2 regions of the Actinomadura meridiana genome follow, and region 1 is predicted to be linked to the other one. Evidence: riboswitches for the same ligand, from Rfam matches in the RefSeq annotation. Region 1 holds a riboswitch; the other holds the start of a gene.

The links. Region 1 has a riboswitch for glycine ahead of gcvP (aminomethyl-transferring glycine dehydrogenase). Riboswitches for the same ligand answer to the same signal wherever they lie in the genome.
Region 2: linked by a shared signal. The riboswitch ahead of gcvT (glycine cleavage system aminomethyltransferase GcvT) and the one ahead of gcvP (aminomethyl-transferring glycine dehydrogenase) in region 1 are both predicted to bind glycine.

Annotation. Positions count from the first base shown of each region.
Region 1 is NZ_BAABAS010000004.1:310,708-321,538, forward strand. Features, by position in the region: gene ABD808_RS05360 (sensor histidine kinase) at 1-473, shown strand, start outside; gene ABD808_RS05365 (DUF881 domain-containing protein) at 512-1,375, shown strand; gene ABD808_RS05370 (small basic family protein) at 1,372-1,704, shown strand; gene ABD808_RS05375 (DUF881 domain-containing protein) at 1,701-2,417, shown strand; gene ABD808_RS05380 (double zinc ribbon and FHA domain-containing protein) at 2,730-3,260, shown strand; gene ftsR (transcriptional regulator FtsR) at 3,280-4,023, shown strand; gene ABD808_RS05390 (bifunctional nuclease family protein) at 4,166-4,636, shown strand; gene ABD808_RS05395 (MerR family transcriptional regulator) at 5,316-5,918, shown strand; gene ABD808_RS05400 (flippase-like domain-containing protein) at 5,920-8,361, opposite strand; glycine riboswitch at 8,523-8,617, shown strand; gene gcvP (aminomethyl-transferring glycine dehydrogenase) at 8,790-10,831, shown strand, end outside.
Region 2 is NZ_BAABAS010000006.1:206,274-217,104, reverse strand. Features, by position in the region: gene ABD808_RS14300 (hypothetical protein) at 59-802, opposite strand; gene ABD808_RS14295 (ATP-dependent DNA ligase) at 924-2,450, shown strand; gene ABD808_RS14290 (hypothetical protein) at 2,538-3,659, opposite strand; gene cds1 (L-cysteine desulfhydrase Cds1) at 3,748-4,845, shown strand; gene ABD808_RS14280 (M50 family metallopeptidase) at 4,907-6,208, opposite strand; glycine riboswitch at 6,532-6,627, shown strand; glycine riboswitch at 6,629-6,724, shown strand; gene gcvT (glycine cleavage system aminomethyltransferase GcvT) at 6,791-7,894, shown strand; gene gcvH (glycine cleavage system protein GcvH) at 7,950-8,354, shown strand; gene ABD808_RS14265 (serine hydroxymethyltransferase) at 8,358-9,614, shown strand; gene ABD808_RS14260 (L-serine ammonia-lyase) at 9,670-10,831, shown strand, end outside.

The sequences.
Region 1 (10,831 bases):
GCCTCGACCAGGGCCGTCCGCTGGAGCGCGAACCGGTCGACCTGGCCGCGCTCGCCGCCGACGCCGTCGCGGACGCCGTCGTCGTCGACCCCGACCGCCCGCTGACCCTGGACGCCGACGGAGAAGTCATCGTCACCGGCGACGCCGAACGCCTCCGCCAGGTGCTGGACAACCTGCTGACCAACGTCCGCCGCCACACGCCTCCCGGCACGGCCGCGACCGTCCGCGTGTCAGTGCACGACGCGGAAGCCGTCCTGGAGGTCGCCGACGAGGGGCCCGGCATACCGGACGACGACCGCGCCCGAGTGTTCGAACGCTTCTTCCGCGCCGACCCGTCCCGGTCACGCGACCGGGGCGGCTCCGGGCTCGGCCTGTCGATCGTCGCGGCCGTCGCCACGGCGCACGGCGGCCGCGCGTCCGTCGACACCGCGCCCGGCGGCGGCACCGCCGTCACGGTGGCGCTGCCGTGCTGATCCCGCGTTCCCTCCCCTGATGGGGCCATGATGGGGCGGTGATCACAGACGACGACCGGGACGGATGGCGGCGGCCCGACGCGTCCATGTCGCTCCTCGCGGACCTGTTCGCGGGCAAACTCCTCGACCACGGCTACGCCGAGGCCGCCGCGCGCCGGGCCCGCTCCGGCGACCCCGCCCCCCGCCGGGGCCGCCTGCGGGGCGGCGGCGTGCTGCTCGTCCTCGTCCTCGCCGGGACGCTGATCGCCGTCGCCGGGGCCGAGGCGCGGCAGGGCGAACCCGTGGCCGCCGAGCGGCGCTCGCGGCTCATCGACGCGATCCACGCCCGCACCGCCGAGACCGACGCCCTCCAACGCCGCCTCGGCCGCCTGCGCGCCGACACCGAACGCCGCCGCGCCGCCGCCCTCGCCCGCAGCGAGTCCGGCCGTGGCCTGCGACAGTGGCTCGCCACCGTGACCGCCGAAGCGGCAGCCACGCCCGCCGCCGGAGAGGGCCTGGTCGTCACCCTCGACGACGCGCCCCGCGACGACACCGCCGACAGCGGCGGCCGCGTCTACGACCAGGACCTCCAGGTCCTGGTGAACGGGCTCTGGGCGGCGGGCGCCGACGCCATCGGGATCAACGGGCAGCGCCTCACGCCCACGACCGCGATCCGCGCCGCCGGGAAGGCCATCCTCGTCGACTACCGGCCGCTCGGCCGCCCTTACGAAGTGACCGCGCTGGGTGACCCCGGCCGCCTCCGCGACAGGTTCACCGGATCGGCCGCCGACCTGCGCCTCCGCGACCTGAACAAGCGCTACCGGATCAAGTACGACACGCACCGCTCGTCCGGCGCGACGCTGCCCGCCGCGGGCGCCGTCAGCCTGCGGTACGCGGCCCCCAGCCAGGGGGGCGGGCATTGATCGCGCTGATCGGGCTCGTGATCGGCGTCGCGCTGGGCCTGCTGGTCCAGCCGGACGTGCCGCTCTGGCTGGAGCCGTACCTGCCCATCGCGATCGTCGCGGCCCTCGACGCCATGTTCGGCGGCATCAGGGCCCGGCTGGAAGGGATCTTCGACGAGAAGGTGTTCGTGGTCTCGTTCGTCAGCAACACCGTCATCGCCGCGCTGATCGTCTTCCTCGGCGACAAGCTCGGCGTCGGCTCCCAGCTGTCCACCGGCGTCGTGGTCGTCCTCGGCATCCGGATCTTCTCCAACGCGGCGGGCATCCGGCGGAAGCTGTTCGGCGCATGACCGACCACGACGACCCCCGGACCCCGCAGACCCCGACGGGCCCGCGCGAGCTCCTCACCTTGTTGCGACCGCGAGTCAGCATGGGCCAGCTCGTCGGCGGACTGCTCTGCCTCCTGCTCGGCTTCGCCGCCGTCACGCAGATCCGCTCCAACGAGCGCGACACCACGTTCGCCACGGCGCGGCAGGACGAACTCGTCGTCGTCCTGTCCGATCTGGGCCAGCGGTCCGAACGGCTGCGCGGCGACCTGCGCGACCTGGAGGACACCAAGGCCCGCCTGGAACGGGACGCCGAAGGCGGAACCGCGTTGGAGGAGGCCCGCAGGCGGGCGACCACCTACGGCCTCCTCGCGGGCGTCCTGCCCGCCGAGGGCCCCGGCGTCGAGTTGATGATCACCGACCCGAGGCGGGGCGTCAAGGCGCTCAACCTGCTGGACGCCCTCCAGGAACTCCGCGACGCCGGAGCCGAGGTCATCCAGGTCAACGACGTGCGCGTCGGCGTCGACACCTACTTCCTGGACGGCGGGAACGGCATCCTCGCCGACGGCAGGCCCCTCGCCGCCCCGTACCGGTTCCGCGCCATCGGCGACGCCCACACGATGACCACCGCGCTGAACATCCCGGGTGGCGTCGTCAAGACTCTTCAGGGCGCGGGCGCCACTGTGTCGATCACCCAACGCGCGAAAGTCACCGTCGACGCGATACGGTCGTCGTAGGGGAAAACGGGGAAGGTGGTAAACCCGGCGCCTGGCTCAGGCGTCGCGATCAGGGCTGTCCGCGCGGCGGCGTAGACCTGCGATCATTGACGAATGTAGTTTGGTCCAGCCGGCTCACCGTTCCAGTTGACCCCTCGGGTAATACCCGCGTAAGTTGCGGCGACCGTCCCGTACGCGGCCGGTGAGTTCGGACCGTGGTCGGGGGCGGGCCCCCGGCGTGGGTTGGTTGAAGGATGCGCGTGGCGCTGGCGGCTCCCGTTCCGGCGGGACGTCCGTGGGCGGCACGCCGATGGTAGGAGGCCGAGCCGATCGATGCCGAGCGTCTACTGCACGCAGTGCGGTCACGCCAACCCGGATGATGCCCGCTTCTGCTCCAACTGCGGCACTCCGCTGACCCGGAGCCCGCTGCCCCCCCGTGAGTCGCCCGGCGAGTCCACGTCCACGATCTCCATCGGCGGGTTCGAGGCGCTGGACACCGACACGGGCGCCGAGGAACCCTCGCTCGGACCCGACCAGATGACCATGGAGGCGCTTCCCCCGGGAACCGCGCTGCTCGTGGTCAAGCGGGGCCCGAACGCGGGCAGCCGCTTCCTGCTCGACCAGGACCGCACGTCCGCCGGTCGGCACCCCGAGAGCCACATCTTCCTGGACGACGTCACCGTGTCCCGCCGGCACGCCGAGTTCGTCCGCCAGGGCGGCGTGTTCTCCGTCCGCGACGTCGGCAGCCTCAACGGCACCTACGTCAACCGGCAGCGGATCGACCACGCGGGCCTGACGGGCGGCGACGAGGTGCAGATCGGCAAGTTCCGGCTGATGTTCCTGACCAACCCGGCGCACGCCTGACGGGCGACGAGGGAGGGCCATGAACCCGCAGCCAGCCCGGTCCCCGATGACGATCGGGGACGTCCTCGGACTGCTCAGGCCCGACTTTCCCGACATCACCATCTCCAAGATCCGGTTCCTGGAGTCCGAGGGGCTCGTGGAGCCGCGGCGCAGCCCGTCCGGCTACCGCAAGTTCGGCGACGCCGACGTCGAGCGGCTCCGGTTCGTCCTCGCCGCGCAGCGCGACCACTACCTGCCGCTGCGCGTCATCAGGCAGCACCTCGAAGCCCGCGACCGCGGCGAGACCGTGCCGCCGCTCGGCGCCCGCCGTCCCGGCGAGGACGACCACCGTCCCACGGTCGACGAGCGCCGTCCGCGCACCCTCGTCGCCGCCGACACGACCGCCGAGGCGCCCGCCGTCCACCTCACCCGCCGCCAGCTCCTCGACGGCGCGGGGATCGACGAGGCCCTCCTCGCCCGCCTGGAGGAGTACGGGCTCGTCCGCCGGACCGGCGCCCGCTACGACGGCGACGCGCTGAACATCGCCCGCGCCGCCGCCGCCCTCGGCGAGTACGGCTTCGAGGTCCGGCACCTGCGCGCCGTCAAAGCCGCCGCCGACCGCCAGGCCGGCCTCATCGAGCAGATGGTCGCCCCACAACTGCGCCGCCGCGACCGCGGCGCCCACGAGCAGGCCGCCGAAACCGCCCGCGAGATCGCCGCCCTCTCGGTGAAACTGCACGCCGCGCTCGTGTCCGCGGGCCTACGCGAAAGTCTCGACCGCTGATCATGTCCGCCGCGCAGGATTTTGCCCGACTCGGGGCACCACGAGCCGTCGGGGCCGGGGTGTACGTTGGCTACAGGGTTCGGTCACGAATCGATCCGCTGCACGTGGTGATCGAGACAGCGAGAACCAGCAGGGAGCCGCAGTGAAGCAGATGGAGGTCGTCGGCGTCCGGGTCGAGATGCCCTCCAACCAGCCGATCGTCCTGTTGAAGGAGACGGAGGGCGACCGCTACCTGCCCATCTGGATCGGTGCGGTGGAAGCGACCGCCATCGCCTTCGCGCAGCAGGGCGTCCTGCCCGCGCGCCCCCTCACCCACGACCTGTTCCGCGACGTCCTGGACGCCCTCAGCGTCCAGCTCCGCACCGTCAACATCACCGCCCTGCGCGAGGGCATCTTCTTCGCCGACCTCGTCTTCTCCAACGGCGTCGAGGTCAGCGCCCGCCCGTCCGACTCCATCGCCCTCGCCCTGCGCACCGGCGCCACCATCTTCGCCAGCGAGGACGTCCTCGAAGAAGCCGGGGTGGCCATCCCCGACGAGCAAGAGGACGAGGTCGAGAAGTTCCGCGAGTTCCTCGACACGATCTCCCCCGAAGACTTCGGCCGCGCTGGCTGACGGCGGGGGAGGTGTGTTCCCAAGCGTTGCCTGCTCCCCAAAGCGCCGCCAGCCCCTGTCAGCCCAGGGGGACGACCCCCTGGAACCCCCGAGGCGGGGGGGTTCCGCCCCCCACACCCCCCAACCAGCTCGGTGGTACACGCCCACGCACGGGGCCGCCTGACCAGAGGCCCGAGTCGAGTGTTGGGGGAGTCCGGGGTGGTACACGCCGGGCGCAAGAGCCGGAGTGAGCGTGAATGCCGCCGTATAATGGGTAGGCATACAAAAGCGTTCACTATCCGCATCAACCCCAGCCGTCGTAGCAACCACGCAGGGGCCCGACCGTTGCGATCGCGTCCGAAGGCAGGTTTCGAGTTCGCGAGGAAACCTGATCGCGAAGCGAGCCGCTAGGCGAGTCGGGAGCGATGCAGCGACCGCACGCAGTGTCCGACGATGGAGGCCCGCCAGGGCCGAAGGAGGAGGGCACTGCAATGAACACAGTGCACAACGATGGAGGGCGCCCAGCGCCCGAAGGAGGAGTGCGCTGCCATAGGCACAGAAAAACGCAGTAAAGACGCGCCGAGGGTGGACGTTGACCACACCCTGACCGGCACCTACCGTGCTGGTGGAACGTCCGTGGTGTAATTCGTCAAACCCCCTTGACGAAGCGCCGCGGGATGATTTGGAGCCGGAGGTCCGCGTGGCGGTGAGCAGCGGCGAGGGCAAGGCGACCCCCGAGAGGCACATGGCGTCCCAGCGCGCCGGGGAGCAGGGTCTGCTCTTCGACACGCGGGTGTCAGCGCCACCGGAGGATGTCGGCTACCGCGGCCCGACGGCCTGTGCCGCGGCGGGGATCACCTACCGGCAGTTGGACTACTGGGCGCGCACCAAGCTGGTGGAGCCGAGTGTCCGATCCGCGCAGGGGTCGGGCAGTCAACGGTTGTACAGCTTCCGCGACATCCTCGTTCTGAAGGTCGTGAAGCGGCTCCTCGACACGGGGGTGTCGTTGCAGCAGATACGCACCGCCGTCAGCCATCTGCGGGATCGGGGCGTCCAGGATCTGGCGCAGATCACGTTGATGAGCGACGGCGTCAGCGTCTACGAGTGCACGTCGCCGGACGAGGTCGTGGATCTGCTCCAGGGCGGGCAGGGCGTGTTCGGCATCGCGCTCGGACGGGTGTGGCAGGAGGTGGAGGGCAGTCTCGCGGAGCTGCCCGGTGAACGCGCCGCCACGGACGACGACCCGTCGGAGCATCCGCACGACGAGCTGGCGAACCGGCGCCGCGCGCGCCGCACGGGTTGACTCACAGCGCCTCTTTGCGCTGGAGGTAGGCGAACGCCCCCCAGCCGGGCAGGACAGGCAGCCACAGGGTGAGCAGCCGGTAGAGCAGGACCGCGGACGTGGCGGTGTCCGCGGACAGGCCGGAGATCGTCAACGCCAGGGTGAGGGCGCCCTCGACGGCGCCGAGGCCGCCGGGCGTGGGTGCGGCGGAGCCGACGGCGTTCGCGGTCAGGTACACCACCACGACGGACGTCAGGGGCAGTGATCCGCCGAACGCGCGGATCGAGGCGTCCAGGCACAGTACGAACGACAGGGTCAGCAGCAGCGTCCCGCCGAGGCCGGTGGTCAGTTTCGTGGGGGATTGCAGGACGTCCACCAGGCGCGGCACGACCCCGGAGAACATGCTCTTCAGCCGTGTGGCGGCCTCGCGGCGGACTCGCGGCACGGTCAGTGTCAGGCCCGCGAGCAGCCCCAGTGACAGTACGGCGATGACGACGGCGCGGGACGGCGCCAGGTTCTGCGTCGCCTGCGACGTGGAGCCGGTGAGGAACCCGAACAGGGTCAGCAGCAGTAGGTGTGTGACCAATCCCACGAGTTGTGACGCGCCGACGGTCGCGACCGCGGCGCCCGGCCGCATCCCCGACCGTTGCAGGTAGCGGGTGTTGACGGCGACGCCGCCGACCGCGGCGGGCGCGACGAGTTTCACGAACGACGCGGCGAGCTGGGCCAGCACCGTCCGGCGGAGCGGGAGCCTTTCGGGGACGAACCCCATCAGCATGAACGCCGCCGCGACGTAGGTGAGCGCGGCCGCGCCGAGTGCGACGAGGACCCAGGTCCAGTTCGCGGTGGACGCCATCGTCCCGATGTCCAGGCTCGCGACCTGCGGGATGACGATGTACGCGGCGATCGACAGCGCGACGACGCTGAAGATCGTCCGGGGCCGGAACCGTTCCAGCCTGGCGGGCGCGACCGCCGTCTCGGGTTTGCGGCGCACGATCTGTTCGCGGATGCGGGTGAGCAGGTCGCGGTTGTGCCGCAGCGCCGTCCGGGTCTCCCGGGACAGCGCGACCCGTTGCAGCAGCGGCACCGCCGAGGCCAGCGCCTCCTCGCCGAGGATGGCGGCGGCGGTCCCGACGGCCCGTTCGGGACCGGCCCGCAGCGCGAGCGTCGTGAGGAGCTGCGCCAGATCGAGCCGCAGCGCCAGGTCGCCCGCGGCGATCTCCCCGGCGCGCAGGTCGGTGAGGTAGGCGTGGCCGTCCGCGCCGACGAGCACCGCGCCCTCTTGGAGCCGCCGGTGCGCGAGCCGTCCCGCCTGGAGGGCGCGGAACTGGCGCCACACGTCCGTCAGCAGCGCGTCGGTGATCTCGGAGTCGGGGACGTCCGCGAGCCGCCGGCCCGGCACGTGCTCGTAGACCAGCAGCGCCGCCTCCGTGCCGACCTCCGACGTCGCGACCAGGCGCGGCGTGCGGGCGCCCGCCGCGCCCGTCGCGTACGCCATCAGCGACTCCTGCTCCAGGGAGCGGCGCAGCGAGCGCAGCGCCCGGCCGGTCGTCGTCGCGCGCAGCCGCAGCAGCCGCCACGCCCGGTACGGCAGGCCCGCCGTCTGCTGGTCGCGGTCGAGCACCCGCAACTCCACGTCCCAGTCGTCGCCCGCGCGGCGGCGGGGGTCGAGGACGGCCCCGTACACGCGGGCCTCCTCGGCGTCGCCGGTGGGCTCGTCCAGGCGCGCGGCCCGTCGCGCGCGCAGCCCGAGGCGTTCCAGCGCCGCCACGACGGCTCGGCCCGAGGGACGAGGGTTCGGAGTGCCGACCGTGTACAGGGTGCCGTGGCCGATGGCGCGTCCGAGGAAGTAGGTGGCGGCGAGCGCGGCGACCGAGGCGTAGGACGCGGTGAGGCCCGTCAGCGCCGCCAGCCCGATCAGCGCCCAGGTCGCGGCCTGCCAGCGCAGGCGGCCCGCCATCCCGACGGCGGTGACGAACGCGATCACGGGGGCGATGTCGGTGTGCACCGGCGCCGTCTCCGTGCCGCCCCAGATCAGCGAGTCCAGGACACCGCCGGGCGCCGCCCGCACCACCAGGTCGTCCAGGCTCACCGTGATCCCGAACGCGATCGCGGCGGCGAGCAACGCGATCGCGACGCGCGTGCCGTCCTTGTGGAACACCCGTTCGACCCCGAACGCGATCGGGACGGCCAGCACCCCGAAGCTGGACACCAGCGTCGCCAGCGACAACAGCAGCCGGGGCGCGTGCGCGGTGCCCTCCGCGATGTCGGTTTCGAGGCCGTGCGTCGTCTGCTGGGCGATCGACACCAGCAGCATCACCGCTGCCAGCCCCACCACCGACGCCACGAAGCGGATCGCGTCGGACGTGCGGCGGATCCGGTCCGGCTGGGCGGGCTCGTCCACGGGCACCCCCGCGGCGTCGCCGTGCGGCGACCGCGCCGCGTCGTCGTGGGTCTGGGTCACGCCCTACCGCCGCCCCCACTTCCGTCCCCGCGTCGCCCGGAGGCCCGTCCCAGGTGAGCATGGACATGCTACTGGCCGCCGCCCCACCACCCGCGGCAGGGCTGGAGGACGGGTGATCGTCGGAACGGATCTTTGGGTAGGGTTTGTGCAGGACATGCCGTCGACCCTGTGCGGGAGAGTCCCCACGCCGCCAGCGTGGGGCGCCGAAGGGGCAACCTCCCCGGAACCTCTCAGGCAAAAGGACCGCGCGGACGAGGCACCTCTGGAAAGCAGGCGTCGTTTCCCCCACCCGGGGAAGGCGGCTCACCGAAGGGGAAATCCCGCGTCGCGGGTGAAGCTCTCAGGTGCCATGACAGAGGGGGAGACCGGCCGCCGGCCCGAGCGCACGGCGGCGGACCTGAGCGACCGCAGCAGCCAGGAGGCTCTCCATGACCGGCCAGTTCTTCGCTCCCGTGGCCTCTCCCCAGCATCCACGCGCCGCGTTCGCGGACCGGCACATCGGCCCGTCGCCGGACGACCAGGCGCGGATGCTGGCCGCGATCGGCTACTCCGGTGTCGAGGCGCTGATCGACGACGCGGTGCCCGCCGCGATCCGCACGTCCCGGCCGCTGGACGTGCCGCCCGCGCTGAGCGAGACGGCGGCGCTGGACCGTCTCCGCGAGCTCGCCGCCTGCAACACCGTCCTGCCGTCCATGATCGGGCTCGGCTACCACGGCACGATCACCCCGGGCGTGATCATGCGGAACGTGCTGGAGAACCCCGGCTGGTACACCGCGTACACGCCCTACCAGCCGGAAATCTCGCAGGGGCGGCTTGAGGCGCTGCTCAACTTCCAGACCGCGGTCGCCGACCTGACCGGGCTGTCGGTCGCGAACGCCTCCATGCTGGACGAGGCGACCGCCGCCGCCGAGGGCATGGCCTTGGCGCACCGGGTCTCGAAGCGCAAGGAACCAGGAACGTTCCTCGTGGACGTCGACGTGCTGCCGCAGACGATCGAGGTCATCCGGACGCGGGCGGTCCCGCTCGGCATCGAGGTGGTCACCGCCGACCTGTCCAGTGGGCTGCCGGACGGCGATTTCTTCGGCGTGCTGCTCCAGTACCCGGGTACGTCCGGCGTCGTCCGCGACCTGGAGCCCGTCATCGCGCAGGCGCACGAGCGGGGCGCGCAGGCGGTCGTCGCCGCCGACCTGCTCGCGCTGACGTTGCTGCGGCCGCCGGGGGAGTCCGGCGCCGACATCGCCGTGGGCTCGGCGCAGCGGTTCGGCGTCCCGTACGGGTTCGGGGGCCCGCACGCGGGTTACATGGCGGTCCGCGAGGGCATCCAGCGGCAGCTTCCCGGACGTCTCGTCGGCGTGTCCGTCGACGCCGACGGCGCGCCCGCGTACCGGCTGGCGTTGCAGACCCGCGAGCAGCACATCCGCCGTGAGAAGGCCACCAGCAACATCTGTACCGCGCAGGTCCTCCTCGCGGTGATGGCGGGCATGTACGCCGTTTACCACGGCCCCGAGGGGCTCGCCGCGATCGCGCAGCGGACGCACCGCCGCGCCACCGAGATCGCCGCCGGGCTGCGCGCCGCCGGGGTCGAGGTCGTCCACGAGGCGTTCTTCGACACCGTCCTCGCCCGCGTCCCCGGACGGTCCGCCGAGGTGGTCGCCGCCGCCCTGGAGCGCGGCGTGAACCTGCGGCCCGTGGACGCCGACCATGTCGGCATCGCCTGCGACGAGACGACGCTGCCCGCCCATGTCGCCGCCGTCCTCGCCGCGTTCGGCGCCGACGAGCCCGCCGGGGCCGACGAGGCGATCCCGGACGCGCTGCGCCGTGAGAGCCCCTACCTGACCCACCCCGTCTTCCACGCGCACCACTCCGAGACCGCGATGCTGCGCTACCTGCGCAGGCTCCAGGACAGGGACGTCGCGCTCGACCGGTCGATGATCCCGCTCGGGTCGTGCACGATGAAGCTGAACGCGACCGCCGAGATGGAGCCGATCACCTGGCCGGAGTTCGCGAACGTCCACCCGTTCGCGCCCGTCGACCAGGCCGCCGGATACCTGGAGCTGATCGGCGAGCTGGAGGCCGCGCTCGCCGAGATCACCGGATACGCGAAGGTGTCGGTCCAGCCGAACGCGGGCTCGCAGGGCGAACTCGCCGGGCTCCTCGCCATCCGCGGGTACCACACGTCCCGGGGCGACGAGCGCCGCGACGTGTGCCTGATCCCGTCGTCGGCGCACGGCACCAACGCCGCCAGCGCCGTCATGGCGGGGATGCGCGTCGTCGTGGTGAAGTGCGACGACGGCGGCAACGTCGACCTGGACGACCTGCGCGCCAAGCTCGACAAGCACGGCGACCGGCTCGCCGCGATCATGGTGACGTACCCGTCCACGCACGGGGTCTTCGAAGAGTCGATCACCGAGGTGTGCGCGGCCGTGCACGCCGCTGGCGGACAGGTCTACGTCGACGGCGCCAACCTCAA
Region 2 (10,831 bases), on a different contig from region 1:
TTACCCGAACACCTTAGAAGCTGTTGACAGGGAATATGCCATGATCGGCCGATTCAGGTCAGAAATGAGTTAGCGCGGTCAGCACTTCCCGGGCGACGGCCGTGACGGTGCCGAGACACGCCCGCGCCCGGCCGTCCTGCGCGCCCCTGTCGCCGGGCGCCCGCTCGCTGTAGCTGACCGTGAAGACCGCGTTCCTGACCCGGGCGGTGAGCTGCCCGACCACGGTCGGGCTCCCCTTGTCGGCGCGGGACCAGCCGTACGCCTCGTCGCCGATGCCCCGCTGCCGCTCCAGGGTGACCGTCCGGACGAACGGGGCGTCACCGGCCTGCGCCCATTGCGCGTTGTAGTAGCTCTCGGCGTCCTCTACCGGTGTCGGGGTGTCGGCGGGCGCGTACAGGTGCGCTTCCACGCGCAGCCACGGATACGACCCTGCCGAGGCGTACGTACATGTGGAGAGCGTCGAGTTCGCGTTCTCGCGTCGCGTCGCCTTGGGCACGACGCGGTCGACGGTGGCCTGCGACACCATCCCGCATGGTGGTGGAAGCGTTTCGACGATCCGTGCCCTGGCCGGGGCTGAGCGATCACTTGTGGGGGGACGACCCCCCGCACCCCCCGGAACGGACCTTACGGCGGCGTCCTGGTCGTCCCGTCCGGGCACCAGCAGGTAGAGCGCGGCCCCGGCGACGGCGAGGACGGCGACGACCGCGAGCGGCACGAACCGCTTGGGACGCCGTGCCGGAGCGGGCGGCTCCGGTGGCGAGTACGGCCGGTGGAACGGTTCGACCGGACGTCCACGTCCCACGCCCCGCTCCTCACTCCCCCGTCGCCGAGCCGTCCGCCCCCGTCACGGTAACGAGGCCGACGGCACCTGACCAGGCCCCCGACCGGTGTTGATTGTCGGTCCCCGTGGTCAGAATGAAGGAGTGCTGATAGCGGACATCACCCGAACGTCGGCCGCGGTGGCCGCCACCTCGGGCCGGAAGGCCAAGGTCGCGGCGCTCGCCGAGTGCCTGCGCGCGGCCGGGCCCGGCGAGGCGGCGATCGTGGTCGCCTACCTGTCCGGCGAGTTGCCGCAGCGTCAGATCGGCGTGGGGTACGCCGCGCTGCGCGACGTCCCGCCGCCCGCCGCCGAGCCGTCGCTGACCGTCGCGGAGGTCGACGCGGCGTTCACCGAGATCGGCGGCGTGTCCGGGGCGGGGTCGGTCGCGCGGCGGCGCGAACTGGTCACGGGGCTGCTCGGCCGCGCCACCCGTCCCGAGCAGGACTTCCTGATCAGGCTGCTGGCGGGCGAGCTGCGACAGGGCGCGCTGGACGGGGTGATGGCCGAGGCGGTCGCGGCGGCGGCCGAGGTGCCGTCCGCGCAGGTGCGGCGGGCCGTGATGCTGCGCGGCGCGCTCGGCCCCGTCGCCACGGCGGCGCTGGGCGAGGGCGTCGAGGGGCTGCGCCGGTTCACGCTGGAGGTCGGACGCCCGATCAAGCCGATGCTCGCGGCGAGCGCGCCGTCCATCGACGAGGCGTTCGCCAAGCTCAAAGCCGACGCGGCCGTGGAGTGGAAGCTCGACGGCATCCGCGCGCAGATCCATGTGACCGGCGGCGAGGTGCGGGTGTTCACCCGCACGCTGGACGAGATCACCTCCCGGCTGCCGGAGGTCGTGGCGGCGGTGCGGGAACTGCCCGTCCGCGACGCCGTGTTCGACGGCGAGCTGATCGCACTACGCCCGGACGGGCGCCCCCACCCCTTCCAGGTCACGGCGGCGCGCACCGCGACCCGCACCGCCAAGAACACCGTGCCGTTGGCCGTCTTCCTCTTCGACGTACTCCATCTCGACGGGACAGATCTGCTCGACGCGCCAGGGGCTGAACGGAACGCCGCGCTTGGACGCGTCGTGCCAGAAGGGCTACGAATGCCGCGCGTCGTCACCGGCGACCCGGCGCGGGCCAAGGAGGTCTTCGACGAGGCCGTCGCACGCGGCCACGAGGGCGTGGTGGTCAAGTCCCTGGACACGCCCTACACGGCCGGACGGCGCGGCGCGGGCTGGATCAAGGTCAAGCCCCGGCACACGCTCGACCTGGTCGTCCTCGCCGTCGAATGGGGCCACGGGCGGCGAAAGGGCCTGCTGTCCAACCTGCACCTCGGCGCCCGCGACCCGGCCACCGGCGGCTTCGTGATGCTCGGCAAGACGTTCAAGGGCCTCACCGACGAACTGCTGGCCTGGCAGACGCGACGCCTGCGCGAGCTGGCCGTACGCGAGGACGACTGGACGGTCCACGTCCGCCCCGAACTGGTCGTCGAGATCGCGTTCGACGGCGTCCAGCACAGCCCCCGCTACCCGGGCGGCATCGCCCTACGATTCGCCCGCGTCCTGCGCTACCGCCCCGACAAGGCGGCCTCCGAAGCCGACACCATCGAAACCGTCCGCGCCGCAGCCCCCGTCCTAGACGAACCCTAATCAGCGGCCCCCGGCGGAACGCTTGGCGGCACCGTGCGGGCCGTCGCGCCCGGCGGCGCCGTCGTGTACGTCCTGGGTTGGCGTTGGTCAGCGGACGCGGTCGCCGGGTCTTGTGGGTGAGGGGCCGGGGGGTGGTTCCTCTTTGGGCGGGGCGTCGCGGGCTCGTCGTCTTGACGCGGCGCGTGTGCGAACGCGGGAGGCGCCTCCGTCGCCGCCGCGGGAGAGGGCGCCGCGGCGTTCGCGGGCCTCGGCTCGGCGGTCCGCCCAAGCGCTGGTCTTCCGGCCGCCCCGGGAGGCGCGTCCGACGCGGTCGGTGCGCGCGGCGCGGGCCGCGCGGGCGGCCGCCTTTCGTTCCGCGCGGGCCGTCGCGCGGCGTTCCGCGCGGGCTGTTGCCCGGTTCCCGCGCAGGCGACGGCGGGCGCGTTCGGCGGCCTCCGCGCGGCGCTGCAACAGTTCCGGCGGGATGAGGTCGTGGCGGCCCGCGATGAACTCCTGCACCCAGATCTTGCCCCGGATGAGCGGACGCCGGAGCTGCTTCTCGCGGCGGACGGCCCGGTGGTACCGGCGCGACCCCTCGTCATAGCGCCAGCGCGACCACGGCGAGGCGGGCCGCGCCACCCGGATGACGCCGACGATCAGCAGCGCGGGGACGAACAGGCCGATCAGCCCGGTCCAGATCTTGCCCTTGAGCAGCGTGAGCACGGCGAAGAGCAGGTTGACGATGAGGAACCCGGCGTAGACGCCGCTGAGACCGCCGTCGCCGGGGTCGAGCCCGGTGCCCTCGTAGCCGAACGGGCGGACGCCGAGCAGCAGCAGCCCCGTCACGGCGATGGCGACGAACACGGCGTCGACGGACGCGCGGCCCTTCTCCGTCCAGTACACGTCGCTGAGGTGCAGGATCAGCGCGAACTCGTCCAGCACGAGCGCGGACCCCATCCCGAACACCATGGCCGCGAGCAGGTCGAGACGGACATGCCCGTCCGGCACGGCGAGGCTCGCGACCCCGCCCGACAGCATCAGCACAACGCCGAACACCACATGGTGAATGTGCACGTCACCGGACGTCACGTTCCGGAACCAGCGCACGTCGGCGCGGATCAGCCGCACGCTCACCCGCGTCAACACGAACGTGACGATGAACGCGACGAAGAAGCCGAACAGCGGCAACCGCCCGGCCTCCACGATGCGTTCGTCGAACATCTCGATCATCTGCCCCCCGCTGCCTCCATCATGCCTGGTGACATGCACGGATATCGTGGGATGCGGGTGATCAGTACCGATCGGGGGGAGGGCCGCCGTGAGCCGTACCGTGGACCGCTGCGATCCCGGCTACCGCGCCTGGATCGCCGAGGCCATCCGGCGGGTCGACGCCGACGCCAACCGCAGCGCCGACACGCACCTGCACGTCTTCCCGCTGCCGCCGGAATGGGGCATCGACCTGTATCTGAAGGACGAGTCCGTCCACCCGACGGGGTCGTTGAAGCACCGGCTGGCGCGGTCGCTGTTCCTGTACGGGCTGGCGAACGGCTGGATCCGGCAGGACACGACGATCATCGAGGCGTCCAGCGGGTCGACGGCGGTGTCGGAGGCGTACTTCGCGCGGCTGCTCGGGCTGCCGTTCGTCGCGGTGATGCCCGCGTCCACTAGCCCGGAGAAGATCCAGCTCATCGAGTTCTACGGCGGCCGCTGCCATCTGGTGGACGACCCGTCCTCGATCTACGCCGAGTCGCGGCGGCTCGCGGCCGACTGCGGCGGGCACTTCATGGACCAGTTCACGTTCGCCGAACGGGCCACCGACTGGCGCGGCAACAACAACATCGCCGAGGCGATCTTCGAACAGTTGCGGCTGGAGCGGTTCCCCGAGCCGTCCTGGATCGTGGTCGGCGCGGGCACCGGCGGGACGTCCGCGACGATCGGCCGCTACGCCCGGTACCGGCGGTTCCAGACGCGGCTCGCGGTCGTCGACCCGGAGGGCTCGGCGTTCCACGGCTCGTTCGCCGACGGCGACCCGGAGCGGACGGCGGCCGGTTCGCGGATCGAGGGCATCGGCCGTCCGCGCGTCGAGCCGTCGTTCCTGCCCACGGTCATCGACCGGATGATCCAGGTGCCGGACGCGGCGTCCATCGCGGCGATGCGCTGGACGAGCGAGGTCAGCGGCCGCAGCGTCGGCGGCTCGACCGGCACGAACATGTGGGGCGCGGCGGAGCTGATCGCGCAGATGCGGGCGCACGGTGAGCGCGGCAGCGTCGTCACGCTGATCTGCGACGGCGGCGAACGCTACACCGGCACCTACGGGTCGGACGCCTGGCTGGCCGCGCAGGGCCTCGACATCGGGCCCTACCTGGCCGCGCTGACCGGCTTCCTGAAAACCGGCGAACTGCCCGCGCTCGACTAACCCCCGCGCTCGACTGACCCCGGCCCCGGCAACCCCTGGCCCCGGCTGACCCGGGGCCCGGCTAACCGGTGACGCGCACCGGGTTGAACAGGTCGGCGTAGATCAGCAGGCCGCCCATGACGATGAGGACGGCCGCCATCACGTACGTCACCGGCAGGGCCTTGGCGACGTCCACGTAGCCGGGGTCGGGTCGGCGGAAGATCCGGGCGAACGCCTTCTTGATCGCCTCCAGCAGGGCCCCGGCGATGTGACCGCCGTCCAGGGGCAGCAGCGGGACGAGGTTGAACAGCCCGACCGCGAGGTTCAGCGACCCGAGCAGCATGACGAAGTAGGAGACCTTCTCCGTCCCGCTGTAGTCCTTGTCGGCGGCGACCTCGCCGCCGATGCGGCTGACGCCGACGACGCCGATCGGGCCGTTCGGGTCACGCTCGTCGCCGCCGAAGGCGGCGTTCCACACGCCGACCATCTTCTGCGGCATCCGCACCAGCGCGCCCGCCGTGCGGGTCGTCAGGTCGCCCATCGTGCTCGCGACGGCGCCCGGCCCCTGCCGCTCCAGCTCGCTGGTGGGCGTGATGCCGAGGAAGCCGACGTTGACGATCTTGTCCTCGTCGTCCAGGTCGCGCATCTTGTTGCGGGTGATCGGGACGTTCAGCCTCACGTCCTGGTCGCCGCGCCGGACGGTCATCGGGACGGTCTTGCCGCCCGCGTCCCGGATCAGCACCCGCAGGTCGTCATAGTCGTCGATCCTGTGGCCGTCGAACGTCGTGATGCGGTCGCCCGCCTTGAGCCCGACCTGCTGGGCGGGAGTCGGCGGCGCCTTGGCCGGGCAGTCCGTGAGCCCGGACGACTGGCTCGCCGGGACGATGCACTCGGCGACCCGGTCGATCACCGGCTGCGCCTGGGCGGTCCCGAGCCCCATCAGCAGGATGCCGAAGAACAGCACCGCGAGGAGCAGGTTCATCGCGGGCCCGCCGATCATGATCAGCATCTTCTGCCACCACTTCTTGGCGTAGAAGACGCGATCCTCGTCGCCGGGCCTGACCTCCTCCAGCGCCGCGCCGCGCGCGGACTCGATGAGGCCCTGCCACGGCCCGGTGCTGACCTGCCGGACCTGGTTCGGGGCGTCGCCCTTGCGCGGCGGCAGCATCCCGATCATGCGGATGTACCCGCCGAGCGGCACCCACTTGACGCCGTACTCGGTCTCGCCCCGCCGCCACGACTTCATCGTCGGGCCGAACCCGACCATGAACTGGGTCGTCCGCACCTTGAACAGCTTGGCGAACGAGAAGTGCCCGAGCTCGTGCAGCGCGATGGACACCAGCAGGCCGAAGAACAGGATGAACGCTCCAGCCAGGTAGGCCATCCGGCTTGCCCCTCCGGTCGTGCACCCCGCGCGGCCGAGGGGTGATCTCCAACAATCACCTCAGAGTACTGTGTTTATTGCATTTCTCTCCTCCTTCGGCCCTGGCGGGCCTCCATCGTCGAGAAACGCGATGCGATCGCTGCATCGCTCTCGACTCGCCTAGCGGCTCGCTTCGCGATCTGGTTCTCGCAGGCTCGAACCAGCCTTCGGACGCGATCGCAGTGGTTGGGGCCTCGCGTGGTTGCGGAGGGAGCTGGGGTGGTTGCGCGAGGGTGCCGGTTCAACCGATCTTGATGACTTTGCACTAGGCTGACGGCGCCGATACAACCCGTGCGGGAGAGTCCCTCGCAGCCGGTGTGGGACGCCGAAGGAGCAAATCCTCCCCGGAACCTCTCAGGCCAACGGACCGCGCGGGCGAGGCGACCTCTGGAAAGCGGGGATCCGACCATCCCCCGCCGAAGGTGAAAGCCCACCAGGTGGGTGAAGCTCTCAGGCGCCGATGACAGAGGGGGAGGCACCGAGACGCCCGGCGCGCGCGTGGAACGATAGGCCACGTGCGCCCGTGACGAAGGAGCCGAACCCATGTCCGCCGATCCGATGGCGAAGAACGCGAAGAAGACGCCGCTGCACGACGTCCACATCGACCTCGGCGCGAACCTGGTGGACTTCGCCGGGTACCTGATGCCGCTGCGGTACGCGAGCGAGACCGCCGAGCACGACGCCGTCCGGACCGGGGCCGGGCTGTTCGACCTGTCGCACATGGGAGAGATCTTCCTGACGGGGCCCGGCGCGGGCGACGCGCTCGACTTCGCGCTGGTCGGGAAGCTGTCGCCGATGGCCGTCGGCAAGGCCCGCTACACGATGGTCTGCGGGCCGGACGGCGGCGTCCTCGACGACCTGATCGTCTACCGGCTGGCCGACACCACCTGGATGATCGTCGCGAACGCGGCGAACGTCGCCGTCGTCCGGAACGCGCTGGAGCAGCGGGTCGTGGGCTTCGACGCCGTCCTGGACGACCGCTCCGACTCGTACGCGCTGATCGCCCTCCAGGGCCCGCGTTCACAGGGAATCCTCGAAGAGTTCACCGACGCGCCGCTGGCCGACCTCAAGTACTACGCGAGCCTCTCCGGGCGTGTCGCGGACGTCGACGCCCTCATCGCCCGCACCGGCTACACCGGCGAGGACGGTTTCGAGCTGTTCGTGGACGCGTCCGACGCCGTCACGCTGTGGAAGGCACTCGAAGGCGTGGACGGCGTCGTGCCCGCCGGTCTCTCCGCACGCGACACGCTCCGCCTCGAAGCGGGCATGCCCCTGTACGGCAACGAGCTGACCGCCGACACCACGCCGTTCGAGGCGGGCCTCGGCCGCGTCGTGAAGCTGGACAAGCCCGGCGATTTCATTGGAAAGTCGGCGCTGGCGGCGGTGGAACGGACCCCACCGGGCCGTAAGCTCGTGGGACTGGTGGCCCGGGGGCGTCGCGCGCCGCGCAAGGGATACCGGGTCGTCACGTCCGGCGGCACGCCGTGCGGGATCGTGACGAGCGGCGCCCCGTCCCCCACACTGGGCAGGCCGATCGCCATGGCGTACCTGGACAGCGGCACCGACGAGACGAACCTCGCCGTGGACGTCCGCGGCCGGACCGAGCCGGTGGACGTGGTCGCCCTGCCGTTCTACAAGCGTCCCTGAAGAAGTGTCCGGGGGTGTAGCGACCATTCCCCGCAATGAAGAGAGAGAAGTGATCGTGAGCGTTCCGGAGCAACTGCGCTACAGCGAAGAACACGAGTGGGTGTCCGGGCTCGGCCCCACCGGCTCCCTACCGGAGGACGGCATCGTCACCATCGGCATCACCGCGCACGCCGCCGACGCGCTCGGGGAGATCGTCTACCTCGAACTGCAACCGTCGGAGGGCGACACCGTCGAGGCGGGCGACCCCTGCGGCGAGATCGAGTCGACCAAGTCGGTCAGCGACATCTTCTCCCCCGTCAGCGGCGAGGTCACCGCGATCAACGGCGCGGTGGTGGACGAGCCCAAGGTCATCAACGACGACCCGTACGGCGAGGGCTGGATCTTCAAGATCCGCATCTCGGACGAGCCGGGCGACCTGCTCGACTCCGCCGCCTACGAGAAGCTGATCGAGGAGGCCTGACCGGTGAGCCTGCACGACCCGCTCGCCGCGACCGACCCGGAGGTCGCCGAGGCCGTCGCCGCCGAACTGCGGCGCCAGCAGTCCACCCTCGAAATGATCGCGTCGGAGAACTTCGCGCCGACGTCGGTCCTTGAGGCGCAGGGCTCCGTCCTGACCAACAAGTACGCCGAGGGCTACCCCGGCAGGCGCTACTACGGCGGCTGCGAGTACGTCGACGTCACCGAGCAGCTCGCGATCGACCGGGCCAAGGCGCTGTTCGGCGCGGAACACGCGAACGTCCAGCCGCACAGTGGCGCGCAGGCCAACACGGCGGTGTACTTCGCGCTGCTCCAGCACGGCGACACGATCCTCGGCCTCGACCTCGCGCACGGCGGGCACCTCACCCACGGGATGCGGCTGAACTACTCGGGCAAGACGCTGAACGTGGTGCCCTACCACGTCCGCGCCGAGGACGGCCTCGTCGACATGGCGGAGGTCGCCGCGCTCGCCGCCGAGCACCGGCCTAAGATGATCGTGGCGGGCTGGTCGGCGTACCCGCGCCAGCTCGACTTCCCGGCGTTCCGGACGATCGCCGACTCCGTCGGGGCACTGCTCATGGTCGACATGGCGCACTTCGCGGGCCTGGTCGCGGCGGGGCTGCACCCGTCGCCCGTCCCGCACGCCGACATCGTCACGACCACCACGCACAAGACGCTCGGCGGCCCGCGCGGCGGCCTGATCCTCGCCCGCGAGGAGTACGGCAAGAAGATCAACTCCGCGGTGTTCCCCGGCATGCAGGGCGGACCGCTGGAACACGTCATCGCCGCCAAGGCGGTCGCGCTCAAGATCGCCGGGTCGGACGAGTTCCGCGACCGGCAGGCCCGCACCGTGGAGGGCGCCCGGATCCTGGCCGCCCGCCTCCTCGCCGACGACTCCGCCAAGGCCGGGGTGAAGGTCCTGACCGGCGGGACGGACGTGCACCTCGTCCTCGTCGACCTCGTCGACTCCGAGCTCACCGGACGGGACGCCGAGGACCGCCTGCACGACATCGGCATCACCGTCAACCGCAACGCGGTGCCCAACGACCCGCGTCCGCCGATGGTGACGTCCGGGCTGCGGATCGGCACCCCCGCCCTCGCGACCCGCGGCTTCACCGCGGCCGACTTCACCGAGGTCGCCGACATCATCGCGCTGGCCCTCCAGCCGTCCTACGACCGGGACGCCCTGGCGGCCCGCGCGAAGGCCCTGGCGGACAAGCATCCCCTCTATCCGGACCTGTGATGTCACCGCGCCCCCTCCACGCCGGAGGGGGCGCATCGCTACAGCGAGGTCGCGCATGGCCATCAGTGTTTTCGACCTTTTCAAAATCGGCATCGGGCCCTCGTCGTCCCACACCGGTGGCCCGATGGCCGCCGCGCACCGCTTCGCGCGCGGCCTGCACCGCGACGGGCTGCTGGAGAAGACGGCGAACGTCCAGGTCGTCCTCTACGGCTCCCTCGGCCTCACCGGGAAGGGCCACGGCAGCGACAAGGCCGTCATCCTCGGCCTCGAAGGCGACAAACCCGAACTCGTCGACGTCGACCACGTCGACGAACGCCTGGAAACGATCCGCGACCGCGGAACGCTCCACCTGTTCAACGACCACGACATCCCTTTCGTGGTCAACGAACACCTCATCTTCGAACGCAAGAAATCGCTTCCCGGCCACCCCAACGGAATGCGCTTCACCGCCTTCACCGCCTCCGGCGGCGAACTGCGCAGCAAGGTCTACTACTCCGTCGGCGGCGGTTTCGTCCTGGACGAGAACGCCACCGGCGCCGACCGCATCAAACCCGACGACACCGTCCTGCCTCACCCGTTCGAAACGGCCGCCGAACTCCTCGACCACTGCCGCGAAACGGGCCTTTCCATCCCCGCCCTCATGCTGGAGAACGAAAAGGCGTTCGGCCGCTCCGCCGAGGAAATCCGCGAAGGGCTCCTCACCCTCTGGGACGTGATGCGCGCCTGCGTCACCCGAGGCTGCACCCGCGAGGGCCTCCTGCCCGGCGGCCTCAAGGTCCGCCGCCGCGCCCCGCAACTCCACCGCCAACTCTCTACTGAGAAGGCGTCCGACCCGCTCCACGCCATGGACTGGGTCACCCTCTTCGCCCTCGCCGTCAACGAGGAGAACGCCGCCGGGGGCCGCATCGTCACCGCCCCCACCAACGGCGCCGCGGGGATCGTGCCCGCCGTCCTGCACTACTACGACCGGTTCGTCCCCGGCTGCGACGACGAGGGCGTCGTCCGGTTCCTGCTGACCGCCGCCGCGATCGGCGTCCTGTTCAAGCAGAACGCCTCCATCTCCGGCGCCGAGGTCGGCTGCCAGGGCGAGGTCGGCTCCGCCTGCTCGATGGCCGCCGCCGGACTCGCCGAGGTCCTCGGCGGCACCCCCGAACAGGTCGAGAACGCCGCCGAGATCGGCATCGAGCACAACCTCGGCCTCACCTGCGACCCGGTCG